3 regions of the Paeniglutamicibacter antarcticus genome follow, and region 2 is predicted to be linked to each of the others. Evidence: riboswitches for the same ligand, from Rfam matches in the RefSeq annotation. Region 2 holds a riboswitch; each other region holds the start of a gene.

Region 1 (4,305 bases), on a different contig from region 2:
AGTGCGTTGTCACACGCCGAGACGAGCCGCGCCTGGGCCTGGGCCGGCACCTTGTCACCAGAGCCCGCCACGTCGTCCAGGGCGCTGATGAATTCCTTGGGCAGGCCGCCCTCGCGCACTGCATCGACCATGGAAGAAACGACCTTGAGGTCCTCGGCGTTGATGCTGCCGTCCCTGACGGGTGCGCATACTGCCTTGATGAGCTCCTTCTTTGCGCCCTCGGCCAGCTGTCCGGCTGCCGAGGACGCAGCCGAAGAAGCGGTGCCGGCAATCGCCGTGCAACCGCTCACCGTGAGCAGCAAGAGCGCCGCGGCCGCGAATGCCCCAAGGGTGGATCGTGTGAGTCTCATGGCTTCCATCGTAGTCTCCGGTGGGTGGCAGCCCGAGCGGCTCCCACCCAAGGCAGCAGCGGAAACTACCGCCGAACCTGTGCCGGTTCCGTGCGTGTCGGCTTGGCCAAGCCCATTGTCTCGCGCAGCGTGCTTCCCTGATACGAGGTACGGAACAAACCCCGTTCCTGAAGAATCGGCACCACGAGTTCCACGAAATCGTCCAATCCCGCCGGGAAGCTGGGGCACATGAGGTTGAAACCGTCACAAGCGCCGGTGAGGAACCATTCCTCGATCTCGTCGGCGACCTCGACAGCGCTGCCGATCATGGTTGCGTGCCCGCCGCCTGCGGCCAGGAAACCCAACAACTCCCGAAGCGTGGGACTCTTAGTCTCAATGATCCGCCGCACGGTGAGATAACGGCCTTGGGGGCCGGAGAACCCCTCGGCCGGGGGCAACGGGGCCACCGGTGCATCCAGCGGATCCGCAAAGTAGTCCTGGCCCGTGAACGTGTTCAGCTGGGTTATGGCGGCCTCGATATCCAGGTAGGCGTCCAGCTCGCGCTTCTTCCCGTGGGCTTCCTCGGCCGTGGCGCCGACGTAGGTGACCAGCCCCGGAAGGATGGGAACAGAACTGCCGTCCCGGCCCGCGGATTCCAGCCGCCCGCGAAGGTCCGCAGCGTATTCCAATGCAGATTCCAGGTCCCAGGACACCGAATAGATCGCCTCGGCGTACCGGGCGGCAAAGGAACGCCCCGCCTCGGAGGACCCGGCCTGGAAGAGCACCGGCCGGCCCTGCGGGCACCGGGGGACGGTCAGGGGGCCGTCCACGGAGAAGTGCTTGCCGCGGTGGTTGATCGGGCGGATCTGGGAGGGATCAAGGTATTGGCCGGCTTCCCGATCAACAACCAGGGCCGTGTCCGACCATGAATCCCACAGCCCTTGGACCGCGTCAACGAACTCCTCGGCCCGCTCGTAGCGTTGTGCATGGGCGGGAAGTGCGTCCATCCCATGATTTCGGGCCTCGGTATCGAACATGGAAGTCACCACGTTGATGCCCGCGCGGCCGCCGCTGATGTGATCCAGCGAGGCCAGTAGCCTAGCAGCATGGAAGGGGGTGTAGAAGCTGGCCGAGATGGTGGTGACCAGCCCGACGCGGGTGGTGGCCCGGGCCATGGCGCTCAATGCGGTTACCGGTTCCAAGAGCCAGGGGATGCCTGCCGAGTATTCGCGGTTGAGGCTTTGCCCATCGGCGAAGAACACGGCGTCGAGGCAACCGTGCTCGGCAAGCCGGGCAAGTTCCTCGTAGTAGGCGATGTCGCTGACCCTATCCGCGCTGGAATCGGGGTGCCGCCAGCCCATGGTGTGGTGGCCGGCGCCGTAGATGAAGGCGTTGAGATGCATTTGGGGTGTCGTAGCCATGAGGGTTTTCCGTTTCCTAGTTCATCACCAGTCCGCCGTCGACAACCAGGTTCTGGCCGGTCACCGCCCGGGACCAGGGGGAGGCGAAGAACAGGGCAGCGTCGGCGAATTCGGCCGGCGTGGTGACCTTGCGCAGCGGTGTGCCGCTGGCGATCAGGTCGAAGACCTCCTCCGGGGTCGCGGACGAGGCATCGGTGGTGCGCAGCAGGCCGCCGGAAACCATGTTGACGCGGATGTTCTCCGGTCCCAGATCGGCGGCGAAGGTACGGGTCAAGGCAAGCAGCGCGGCCTTGGCGGCGGTGTAGTCGTGGTAGGGAACCACGGGGTTCTGGAAGAGGTTAGTGCCGACATTGACGATTGCGCCGAAACCGGCTTCCTTCATTCCCGGCAGTGTCGCCTGGATGGTGTTCAACGCCCCGCCCACGATGCCCGAGAACTGGGTGCCGAATTCCGCGTAGGCAATGACCTCGGCCTTGGAGCGTGCGTCGCCGTTGAAGGAAAAGTCGGGCAGTGCGTTGTTGATGACAGTGGTGATCGGGGCGCCAAAGTGCTTGACGCCCGCCCGGACCAACTCAGAGACCTGGCCCGCATCGGTGACGTCCGCCTGCAAGGCAATGGCTCGTTCCGCACCGAACTCGCTGGCCAGTTCCTGTGCCGCGGCCTCGCTGTTTCGGTAATTCAGTACCAGGCGGGCGCCCTCGCGGGCGAATGAACGGGCAACGTCGGCGCCCAGTCCGCGGCCGGCCCCGGTGATCAATACGATCTGGTCTTTGATAAGCATCTTGCCAACACCTTTCGGTAGTGCGCAAGGGTGCCGTCGAAGCACGAAAAGCTGTGGCAAATTGCCTTGCCGCAATTCATGCCGGACCGGCATCCCTTCGCTCGGATTATCGAGATCAGGTTCAACGGGTCTAACTCTCAGCCGCCAAGCGGCACCCCGTGTCGTGTCCTGCGCCCAACATAGCACCGGCCCCGTTGCAAAGCCGAATGAAAGGCTTCCAGTGCAGGTCACATGAACAGTAGGGTGATGCGAGCGGTCAATCCTGCAGCGGACCGCCCAGCTCGTCGATCATGGCAAAGAGCCGCGGCAAAACGGTGCCCGAACCCAGTCCGTCGTGTTCAAACTCGTTGGTGACCCAGGCATGGAGGTTGCCGACCTTCGATGCCGCGGCCAGGGAGAGGCCCGCATCGACGTACATGTCGTCGTGGTAGACGATGGCGGCCACCGGGACGGTGTTCGCCGCGAGCTTTTCGCTGTCGTAGAGGCTTGACCAGTCGGTCTTTTCAGCCAGCAGATCGACCGCGCCCTTGAAGGGGCGCAACAGCCGGGTTTCGGCGAACATCCAGGGGTACATCATCTCGCCGGTGAACATCAGCGGGCGGGCGGAGGAATCGAACTCGGGGTGCCGTTCGATTTCGGCTTGGGCGGCCCAGCCCGTGGCACCGTTGGACCCGTGGCCATAGATGCTCTCCTGCATCACGGCGAACAGCGGGTTCGAGGCAAATGCCGTCCGGGCCTGCACCTCGGCCAGGAACACATCGCTGAGCCCGTGCCCGGTCAGTGCTTCGTCGAGCAGCGCGTTCAGGCGTTCGAAGCCAGGTTTCATCCCGAAGTCGATGCCCAGACACTGGAACCGGCGCACGGAAAGCCGGTCCCCGTCGGGAAGGCGGACCTCGGTGGTCTCGAGCAGGTCGGCAATCCGCGCCGCCGTGTCCACATGGTGTGGGTAGAGCTCGTAGAATTGGGCGGTCTTGGCTGCGGTGCGCGGGTAGGTGCGTGCGTACACGCCTGCGGCACTTGGTTCCAGGGACGGCAACCCGCCGGTGATATGGCAGGCGGTCAGGGCCTCCGGGGCCATTGAGAGGTAGCTCAGCGTCAGGAACCCGCCGTAGCTTTGGCCTAGGGTGGCCCAGCGGGAGGACGCGTAGATTTCGTGGCGTACGTGCTCGGCATCGTGGATGATCGAGTCGGCGCGGAAGTGCAATAGGTACTCGGCACCCTGATGAGCGGTGTCGAACCGTTCCATGGTGGCTGCGGTGACGGGCGTGGAACGTCCGGTCCCACGTTGGTCAAGCAGCACCACCGTGTATCGCTCAAGGGCCGCGTCCAGCCAGCCAGCGCTGCCCACCGGGCGCGGTCCCTTGCCGCCGGGCCCACCCTGGAGGAAAAGCAGCAACGGGAGTTCGCGGTTTTTGTTTTTGGCCAGGGAGACCTCGCGCACGAAGATGCTGATGCGCGGCGAATCCCCGGGATTTGCCCAGTCCAGGGGGACCGAGAGGGTGTGGTCGCGGAAGAACTTTCCCGCCGCAATGTAATCGGTGCTCAATGCTGCTCCTTTGGGGTGCCGGCCGGGATCCGGCGGCCGGCTTGGATGACGGTGCGCGGGCGGGATTCGTCGTAAAGCACAGACGGGTCCTCGAACGGGTTCCCGTCCAGGAGCAGTGCATCCCCGACGGCTCCGGGAGAGAGATGGCCCAGCGAGGGATCCTGCAATAGGGCGGCATTGACGCTCGTGGCCGAACGCAGGGTGGCAAGCACACCGGCGGCCTCGATC
Region 2 (4,305 bases):
ATCTTCGGGTTGCTGCTCTCGCTGGGTCTAATCAGGGTCTTCCGCCTGCCCCCGGTGATCCTCTCCGGGCGTTTCAACTTCTGGCACGCAGCGGTGTTCGTCGGGGCGTTCCTGCGTGATGTGACGTGGGCAAGCTTCGAGGTCATGTACCTTGCGGTGTTCCGTGGACCGCGCACCAAGAGCGCGATCATCGCCGTGACGCTGCGCACTGATTCGGACCTGCTGGTCACCTTCGTGGGACACGTCTTGACGTTGGTGCCCGGTTCCTACGTCGTGGAGGTGGACCGGCGGTCCTCAACCTTGTACCTGCATGTGCTCAACGTCAACGACCAGGCCGGCGTCGACGCGGCCAGGGCCGCAGTGATGAAGATCGAGGAAAGGCTGATCCGCATGATGGGAACCACCAAGGAACTCGCCGGCCTCGCCGCGCTGAAGAACGGTGAGAGCAACGAAGGGGCAAGCGCATCATGAACATCGTCTTGTGGGTCTGTGGCATCACCCTGTCGATCGCAGGGGCCCTGACCATCATCAGGCTTGCCAAGGGCCCGTCCATCCTTGAACGGGTGATCGCCACCGATGTGCTGCTGCTGATCCTCTCCGCGGCGTTGTGCATCGAGATGACCGTTAACAAACACACCGACAACCTCATCTTCGTGCTGCTGGCCTGCCTTGTCGGGTTCGTCGGGTCGGTGACGGTCTCGCGCTTCGTCACCGATCGGAGAAACGCCTGATGCTCGATACCGTGATTGACGTCGTGGCCGGGACATTCATGGTCGTGGGGTGCCTGATGTCCCTTGCCGCCGGCATCGGGATGCTGCGCTTTCCCGACCTGCTTTCGCGCCTGCACGCGGCTACCAAGCCGCAGGTGCTGGGGCTGTTCCTGCTGTTGGCCGCCCTTGGCCTGGAACTGCGGTCCTGGGTGGTGTTGCCGGTGCTGCTCCTGGCGTGGTTGCTGCAGCTGCTCACCGCGCCGGTGTCGGCGCACATGGTCGGGCGTGCTGGATACCGCACAAGGCACCTCAAGCGCGAGACGCTCATCGTTGATGAGCTTGCAGCCGTCGTCCAGGCAGCGGCGCAGCGCGAGGAACGCGAACACGGGCAGGACGGGGAGCGGGACCGCTCCGATTTCCTGGACTAGTCACAAACGCCTCGGGTAACCAAAGCGGTTGCTTTGGTTACCCGAGGCGTTCTTGGAAAAAGCGGGACCGAGCCCTACTTGCGGAGCTTCGCGACCGCCTTCTGCGTGCCGCGGTCGGCAAGCACCTGGATCAGCGCTGCGACAACGGCCGAAATCACCGCGAAGGCGATGGCTTGGCGCATCGAGGCTTCGGCTTGGGCTTCTTTGTCGCCGTGCTTGGGAGGCTGCTGGCCGGTGAAACCGACCCACGCCTTGTCGACGATCTTTCCACCCACGAAGCCCGCGGCGATGGAGATGACCGGACCGAGTAGTTTCATCAAGCTGTTCATGGGGACTCCCGAATGTTGCGGCAAAGGTACTCGATCCAGCATAGCGTGAGGTAGCATCGAAGAACTGAAACAATCACGACAGGGGAGCGTCGTGCGGTGAAAACCGCACCTAGACGCTGAGAGTGCGCACAGCCGCAGACCCTCGAACCTGCTCCGGCTAGTACCGGCGAAGGAAGTCGAGTTCTCAGGGGTGCAATGCATGACGGGCATTCCCTCCCCTCCTTGAATCCAAGGAGGATCCACACCATGAACATCATCAAACAGCCCCTCGGGCACCAAACGGCAACCACCAGCTGGCGCGTCGTGGACATTGTCATTGCGGCGGTCATCGCCGTGTGCTCGGGGGTGATTTTCTGGGCCTGGAACAGCACCCACCACATCTTCGACGGACTCTTCCTGGCCTTCCCGCCGGCCACGTCCCTGGTCTCCGGGATGTGGCTCTTCCCCGCGGTGCTCGGAGCACTGATCATCCGCAAGCCCGGTGCCGCGATCTTCTGCGAGATGGTCGCCGCCGCGGTGTCGATGCTCATGGGCTCGGAATTCGGCTGGACCGTGCTGGCCGCGGGCCTGGTACAGGGCGCCGGGGCGGAAATCGTCTTCGCAGCGTTCCGCTACCGCAAGTTCAACCTGCCCGTCGCGCTGCTGGCCGGTGCCGGCACCGGGCTCTTCGGCGGCATCAACGACGCCTACATCTTCCGGTACTTCCCCGAATACACCGACAGCATGCTGGTGGTCTATGTCGTGTGCATGAGCATCTCGGGCATCGTTATTGCCGGGCTGCTCTCGTTCCTGGCCACCCGCGCACTGGCAAATACCGGGGCGTTGAGTGCCTTGGGCAGCCGCAAGGCCGCCAGCGAATCCGTCTTCGGTTAAGCAGGGGCGGAAACATATGTCTACAGCATCAATGCTGCACGAGGAGCACGATCCGCTCGCCCGGACCGACGAGCAGGAAGCAACGACCATCGGCGTCGGCGTCAGTGCCCGCGACTGGGGGTGGCGGCACGCGGGACGCGCCGACCCCGCGCTGTGGGGCCTGGACCTGGAAATCCGTGCCGGGGAGAGGGTGCTGCTGGCCGGTCCCTCGGGCGCCGGGAAATCCTCTCTGCTTTACGCCCTGGCCGGTGTCTTGGCCGAGGACGACGAGTCCTATTCATCAGGGGAACTGCTGCTCAACGGAACCCCGGCGGGTCACTGCCGGGGCTTGGTCGGGCTTATGCAACAAGACCCCGAAACCCAGGTTATCCAGGCACGGGTCGGTGACGACGTGGCCTTCGGCGCCGAAAACCTTTCGGTGCCGCCCGAAGAAATCCAGAAACGGATCATCGCGGCACTTCAGTCCGTAGGCCTCGATATCCCGTTGGACCATCCCACCGCGGCTCTCTCGGGGGGACAAAAGCAACGGCTGGCGCTTGCAGGGATCCTGGCCATGGGCCCGGGGTTGGTGCTTCTGGATGAACCGACCGCGAACCTTGACCCCGAAGGCGTCCTGGAGGTCAGGGATGCGGTGATCCGGGCGCTTGATGCCACCGGTGCCACGTTGTTGATCGTCGAGCACCGGCTTGAGGCCTGGTCCCATCACATGGACCGGGTCATCGTGCTTGAACCCGGTGGAGGGGTTGCCCACCAGGGAACACCCGGACAGCTTTTTGCTCCGGGCCCGATCCGTGAGGACCTGATAGCGGCCGGGGTCTGGGTCCCGGGCTACACCCCGGAATTCGAGCCACGGATCGAGTGGGCCCCAGCGGGGTCCGTGCTTCTGGAAGCACGCGAGCTGGAGGTTGCCCGCAAGCGTGGGGGCCGGGTCGCGGCCAACGGGCTGGAGATAGCGGTGCGCGGGGGCGAGGCATGGTGCATCCGCGGCGCCAACGGCGCCGGGAAATCAACCTTCGCCTTGACCCTGGGTGGGCTGCTGCCCAAGGCCGCCGGAACCGTGCTGGCCACCGATGAGCTGGCCTCCGGGCCCGAAGCGGACCCCTACCGGTGGCGCGCCACCGAATTGGTGGCTCGCATTGGTTCGGTGTTCCAGGAACCCGAGCACCAATTCGTCACCAACACGGTGGCCGAGGAACTGGCCTTCGGGCCCACCCACGCGGTCAAGCCCGGAACCAGGGAACCGCTTTTCACCCACGGACAGATCCGGGAGCGGGTCCAGGAGCTGCTGGTTCGGTTGCGGCTGGGCCACTTGGCCGACGCGAACCCCTTCACGCTTTCCGGAGGGGAAAAGCGGCGGCTCTCGGTGGCCACGGTGCTGGCTTCGGGCCCACAGGTGTTGATCCTTGATGAACCGACGTTCGGCCAGGATGCCAATACATGGCGCGAACTGGCATTGTTGCTGCGCGAGGAACTCCAGCGAGGCACCGCCATCATCGCGGTGACCCACGACGCCGATTTCGCCAGCGCTCTGGGCTCGCGCGAATTCACGGTGGAAGCTGCGGCACACAGCGAGAAGGGGCCCGAGAAACGTGCCGGGCTGCTGGAAGAGGACGCCAACGGTGCTGCCAGCTTCCTGGGCTCCGTGAATCCCCTGGCCAAACTGGCCGCGGTGGTTCTGGCAACCCTTCCGTTGATCGCCTCAATGGACTGGCTTAGCAGTGGGTTGGTGGTTCTGGCGACCTTGTTTGCCCTGCCGCTGGCGGGAATGTCGATACCGCGCTTCCTGGCCCGGGGGTGGCCGCTGATGTTGGCAGCGCTCTTCGCCGCCTGGGGAACCACGCTGGTGGGCCGGGACTCCGGTGCGGTGCTGGTGGACCTGGGGATTTTTGATATCACTGAGGGGTCCTTGGCCGCCGGCGCCGCAACGGGCCTTCGGGCCTTCGCGGTGGCGATACCGGCGGTGCT
Region 3 (4,305 bases), on a different contig from region 2:
GATTGCGGCCGCGGTGGCCGCATCGAACTCGACCGAGGAGTAGCTGGTGAGCCAATCCGCATACGGGTGGTCCTGCCGGTTGGCCGCCGCGAGCCGGCTGCCTGTGTCCTGATAGATCCAGAAGCACGGCAGGATCGCGGCGATGAGCACCGGGTAGTTGTTCGCCGATGCCTTCAGGTGGTTGAGGTAGGCGGTGGTGGTGGTCGAAGGTTCCGGGACGCGTTCGGCGAGCCGCCCGCGGTGCAACGCCAGTTCCTCCTCGAGACAGCTGCTGGCGCTTGCCGCCCAGAAGCGCTGTGACTCGGTGTCCGGGGCAAGCGCCGAGGCCCGGGACATCACCTGCGAATAAGTGCGCAGATACAGGGCGTCCTGGCCCAGGTAGTCCTCGAAATGCTCGCGGGCCAACGAGCCGTCCTTCAGTGCGCGGATGAAGTCCAGTTCATCGATGCCCGTGCGGATTGCCGCGATCTTCTGCCACCACTGCGCCATCGGGTCCCCGGGGTGCGCCGGGCGCACCCCGTCCCAGAGCGAGGCGAAGTGGTTGATCGGGCCGTGCCCGGAACCCACCGACAGCTCGTCTGCCCGCGAAATGGCGCCGGCCAGCCAGCTCTTGGCGTTTAGCAGCGCCGATCCCCAGTCCCCGGTGCGGGCGTAGCAAGTGGCCAGCGCGGCGGAGAGCGAGCATCCGGTGCCGTGCGTGTTCGGCGTGTACTGCCGGGGCGAGGCCACCGAGAGAATCACCCCATCGGAGTCGATGAGCCCGTCGCGGCAGCTTGCCGATTCGAGGTGGCCGCCCTTGGCCAGGACCATCACGCCGTATTCGGCGGCGAGGCCGCGTGCCTGGACCACCGCGGTTTCCCAGTCGGTGGCCATTTCAGCACGCGCGAGCACCGCGAGTTCGGGGATGTTGGGGGTGATCACGTCGGTGTGGCAGAAGAGCCGGCGCAGCGCCGCATCGGATTCCGCATCCAGCAACCGGTCCCCGCTGGTGGCAACCATGACGGGGTCAAGGACCACCGCCGGGGCACCGGTGCCCGCGGATCGGATGCCGGCCAGCCATTGGCCCAGTTCGTTGATGACCTCCGCGTTGGCCAGCATGCCGATCTTGATCGCGTCGATGGCGATGTCCTCGCTGACGGCATTGAGCTGTTCGGTGAGGAAACCGGCGGGAGGCACATGCACGGAGCGCACCCCTCGGGTGTTCTGCGCCGTCAGTGCGCTGATGGCAGCCATGCCGTAGCCCCCGGTCGCCGCAATGGACTTCAGGTCTGCCTGGATCCCGGCGCCTCCCGAGGGGTCGGACCCGGCAATGGACAGGATGTTCTTGGTGTTCTGCGTGTTGGTCACGGTGTGGTTCCCTCCCAGAGGGTTAGAAGGTTCTCGGTTGCGGCGCGTGGGTCGCCGGCGGCACAGATGGCGCGCACCACGGCCATCCCCGTCGCTCCACTGGATACGACCCCGGGGATATCGGAGGCGTCCAGGCCCCCGATTGCCACGCAGCCAAGGGCGCTGGATGAGGCGATGCGCGCCAGCCCCTCATATCCCAGGGGTTCGGGGTGGTCCGCCTTGGTCGGAGTGGCATGCACGGCGCCGACGCCCAGGTAGTCGATGGTGCCCGGGGTGCGCTCGTTGACCAGGTTGGCCGCGGTGATCTCCGCCGCGGTGGCGGCGCTGAGCCCGAGCACTGCTTCGGGCCCGATGAGTTCACGGACCAAGGCCACGGGGATGTCGGACTGCCCGATGTGCACCCCCTGTACATCGGCTCCGGCGGCGCGGGCGGCCAAGTATACGTCGACGCGGTCGTTGACCAGCAGTGTCGCGTGTCCTGAGGTATGCCGGGCGCAGGAGATAACCTCCTGGAGGAACTCGGCCGCGGGCATGTCCTTGCAGCGCAGCTGCACAGTCCTGATCCCGCCAACAACGGCTGCCTTGGCGATCTCCGCCAGCGGGCGTCCGGCGCAGGAGGCCGAATCGAGCACCAGGTAGATTCCCGAGCCCGGCATCAGGAAAGCACCGCCGTGGCGGCCAAGTCGGCGGGGGACAGCGCGTGCAGGGCGTCAATGAAGTCCATCGCGAACGATCCCGGGCCGCGGCTTGTCGTTGCCGCGCGTTCGGCGGCCGCGGAGTAAAAGGCGTGCGCTGCAACGGTGGTCAGCAGCGGATCGGACGTGGTGGGCAGGAAGGCGGCGCAAATCGCCCCCAGTGCGCAGCCGCCGCCGGTCACCTTGGTGAGCAGCTCGCTTCCGCCGTGCACGTGTACGGTGCGCCGCCCGTCGGTGATAAGGTCCGCGGGCCCGGAGACAGCGACCACTGCCGCACTGCGCAAGGAGAGGGAGATGGCCGCTTCGGCCGCCGCGTGGACCGAATCGGTGGCCTCCACCCCGCGCCCACCGGCCCCCGTGCCGGCGAGCACCATTATCTCCGAGGGGTTGCCACGGATCACCGTAGGCCTGGCATCACGGAGGCCAAACGCGAACTCCGTGCGCACGGTGAGGGATCCGACGGCCACCGGGTCCAGGACCCACGGTGTTGGAGCGGTTGAGGCGGCGGCAACGGCCGCGGTGATTGCCGCACGCTGCTCGGCACCGGGGTTGCCCAGATTCACCAGGACGGCCGATGCCACCTCGGCGAACCCTCCGGCCTCCCCGGGAACGTCGACCATGGCCGGGGAAGCTCCCGCGGCCAGCAGCACGTTGGCGGTGAAGTTGGTGACCACGGTGTTGGTCAGGCAATGGACCAAGGGGGTCGAGGCGCGCAACGCGCCCAGGGCATCGGCGAGCTCGCCGGGTGAAAAATATGTTGAAGGCGCCATGTGATCCATGAGCAACATCCCTCCGCTAGTACGAACTAGTTCAGGTTCAACGGGTCTTATCTCAGTCGGGCAGCTTGCGCGCCAACACCCCGTGTCACTATGCGTGAGCCTATCCCACGCGGTGCGGACGGGGTCAACTGCGTCGGTGGCCATGACCTTGCCGGGGGGCCGGTGCTGGTGTGGCGCCCTGTTGCCGATGCCGCACGGGCCGTAGGCTCGGAACATGGCAACATCGAAGACCGCACATGACTCAGCAGCGCCACGCTCCTCCAGGGCGCTGAACGAACTGGAGCTTCCCCAGGTGGTGGCCGAATCCCCCGAGAAGATCGGGGAGATCGTCGCTTCGATGCACGACGTGGTGGCGACCCGGCTGGCCCATCCGCGTCGCTTCCGGGCCTCGCAGCTCAAGGCGCTCGAACGCATGCTCGAGGCGCACGAGCAGGACTTCGTCGACGCGCTGGACGATGACCTGGGCAAGGGTTCCGTCGAGGCGAAGATGACGGAGATCGACATGGTCCGCGCAGAAATCGACCACGCGCAGCTCCACCTCTCCGAGTGGATGGAATCCAAGCCGGTCAAGGTCCCGTTGGCGCTACAGCCGGCGGCGGCCAAGATCGAGCCGCAGCCCTTGGGCGTGGTGCTGGTCATCGGGGCCTGGAATTACCCGATGCAGCTTGTCCTGGCCCCGCTTGTCGCTTCGATCGCGGCGGGAAACGTCACGGTGATCAAGCCCTCGGAGCTGGCCCCGGCGACCTCGGCAATGCTGGGCAAGCTCATCCCGCAGTTCATGGACCCCCGTGCCTGCGTCGTTATCCAAGGTGGCGCCTCAACAAGCAAGGTGCTCCTGGAACAACACTTTGACCACATCTTTTATACCGGAGGAGAACGCGTAGGGAAGATCGTTGCACGGGCTGCGGCGGAGCACCTGACCCCGGTGACCCTGGAATTGGGCGGCAAGTCCCCGGCGGTGGTGATGGACGGGTCCTCGATTGCCGTTGCACGCAGACTGGCCTTCGGGAAGTTCATGAATGCGGGGCAGACCTGTGTTGCGCCGGATTATGTCCTGTCGGTAGGGGATGCCGGGCGGAACCTGGAAAAGCAGCTGGCCAAGGCCATCAGCGGGTTCTACGGAAAGAACCCCATGGCAAGCCGCGACTACGGCCGGATCGTGAACGCGGCACACTTCGACCGGCTCGTGTCCTACCTGGGGGATGGCGAGATTGTCATCGGCGGCGGGCATGACCGGGACTCCTTGAAGATCGAACCCACGGTGCTGGCCAACGTGGATCCGGATTCCCCGCTCCTGAGCGAAGAGATCTTCGGTCCGATCCTGCCGATCGTCGCGGTGGACAGCTTCGACGCGGCGGTGCGCTTCATCCATGCGCGTCCCGATCCGCTTGTCGCCTACCTCTTCAGCGAGAACCCGCGCCTGCAGTCCTCCTTCGGCGACCAGGTGAGGGCAGGGGCGATCGTGCACAATGCCCCGAACCTGC

What was found. A riboswitch is a leader RNA that binds a small molecule or an ion and turns the genes downstream of it on or off. The one in region 2 is predicted to bind thiamine pyrophosphate.
Region 1: linked by a shared signal. The riboswitch ahead of ABEA12_RS06245 (3-oxoacyl-ACP reductase) and the one ahead of ABEA12_RS13740 (ECF transporter S component) in region 2 are both predicted to bind thiamine pyrophosphate.
Region 3: linked by a shared signal. The riboswitch ahead of thiM (hydroxyethylthiazole kinase) and the one ahead of ABEA12_RS13740 (ECF transporter S component) in region 2 are both predicted to bind thiamine pyrophosphate.

Annotation. Positions count from the first base shown of each region.
Region 1 is NZ_BAABLK010000022.1:260,957-265,261, forward strand. Features, by position in the region: gene ABEA12_RS06235 (hypothetical protein) at 1-350, opposite strand, end outside; gene ABEA12_RS06240 (LLM class flavin-dependent oxidoreductase) at 416-1,750, opposite strand; gene ABEA12_RS06245 (3-oxoacyl-ACP reductase) at 1,767-2,531, opposite strand; TPP riboswitch at 2,607-2,700, opposite strand; gene ABEA12_RS06250 (alpha/beta fold hydrolase) at 2,788-4,077, opposite strand; gene ABEA12_RS06255 (metal-dependent hydrolase family protein) at 4,074-4,305, opposite strand, start outside.
Region 2 is NZ_BAABLK010000036.1:26,186-30,490, reverse strand. Features, by position in the region: gene ABEA12_RS13760 (Na+/H+ antiporter subunit E) at 1-471, shown strand, start outside; gene ABEA12_RS13755 (MrpF/PhaF family protein) at 468-731, shown strand; gene mnhG (monovalent cation/H(+) antiporter subunit G) at 731-1,138, shown strand; gene ABEA12_RS13745 (DUF4235 domain-containing protein) at 1,213-1,467, opposite strand; TPP riboswitch at 1,538-1,659, shown strand; gene ABEA12_RS13740 (ECF transporter S component) at 1,714-2,340, shown strand; gene ABEA12_RS13735 (ATP-binding cassette domain-containing protein) at 2,357-4,305, shown strand, end outside.
Region 3 is NZ_BAABLK010000031.1:310-4,614, forward strand. Features, by position in the region: gene thiD (bifunctional hydroxymethylpyrimidine kinase/phosphomethylpyrimidine kinase) at 1-1,347, opposite strand, end outside; gene thiE (thiamine phosphate synthase) at 1,344-2,003, opposite strand; gene thiM (hydroxyethylthiazole kinase) at 2,003-2,821, opposite strand; TPP riboswitch at 2,813-2,914, opposite strand; gene ABEA12_RS10630 (aldehyde dehydrogenase family protein) at 3,036-4,305, shown strand, end outside.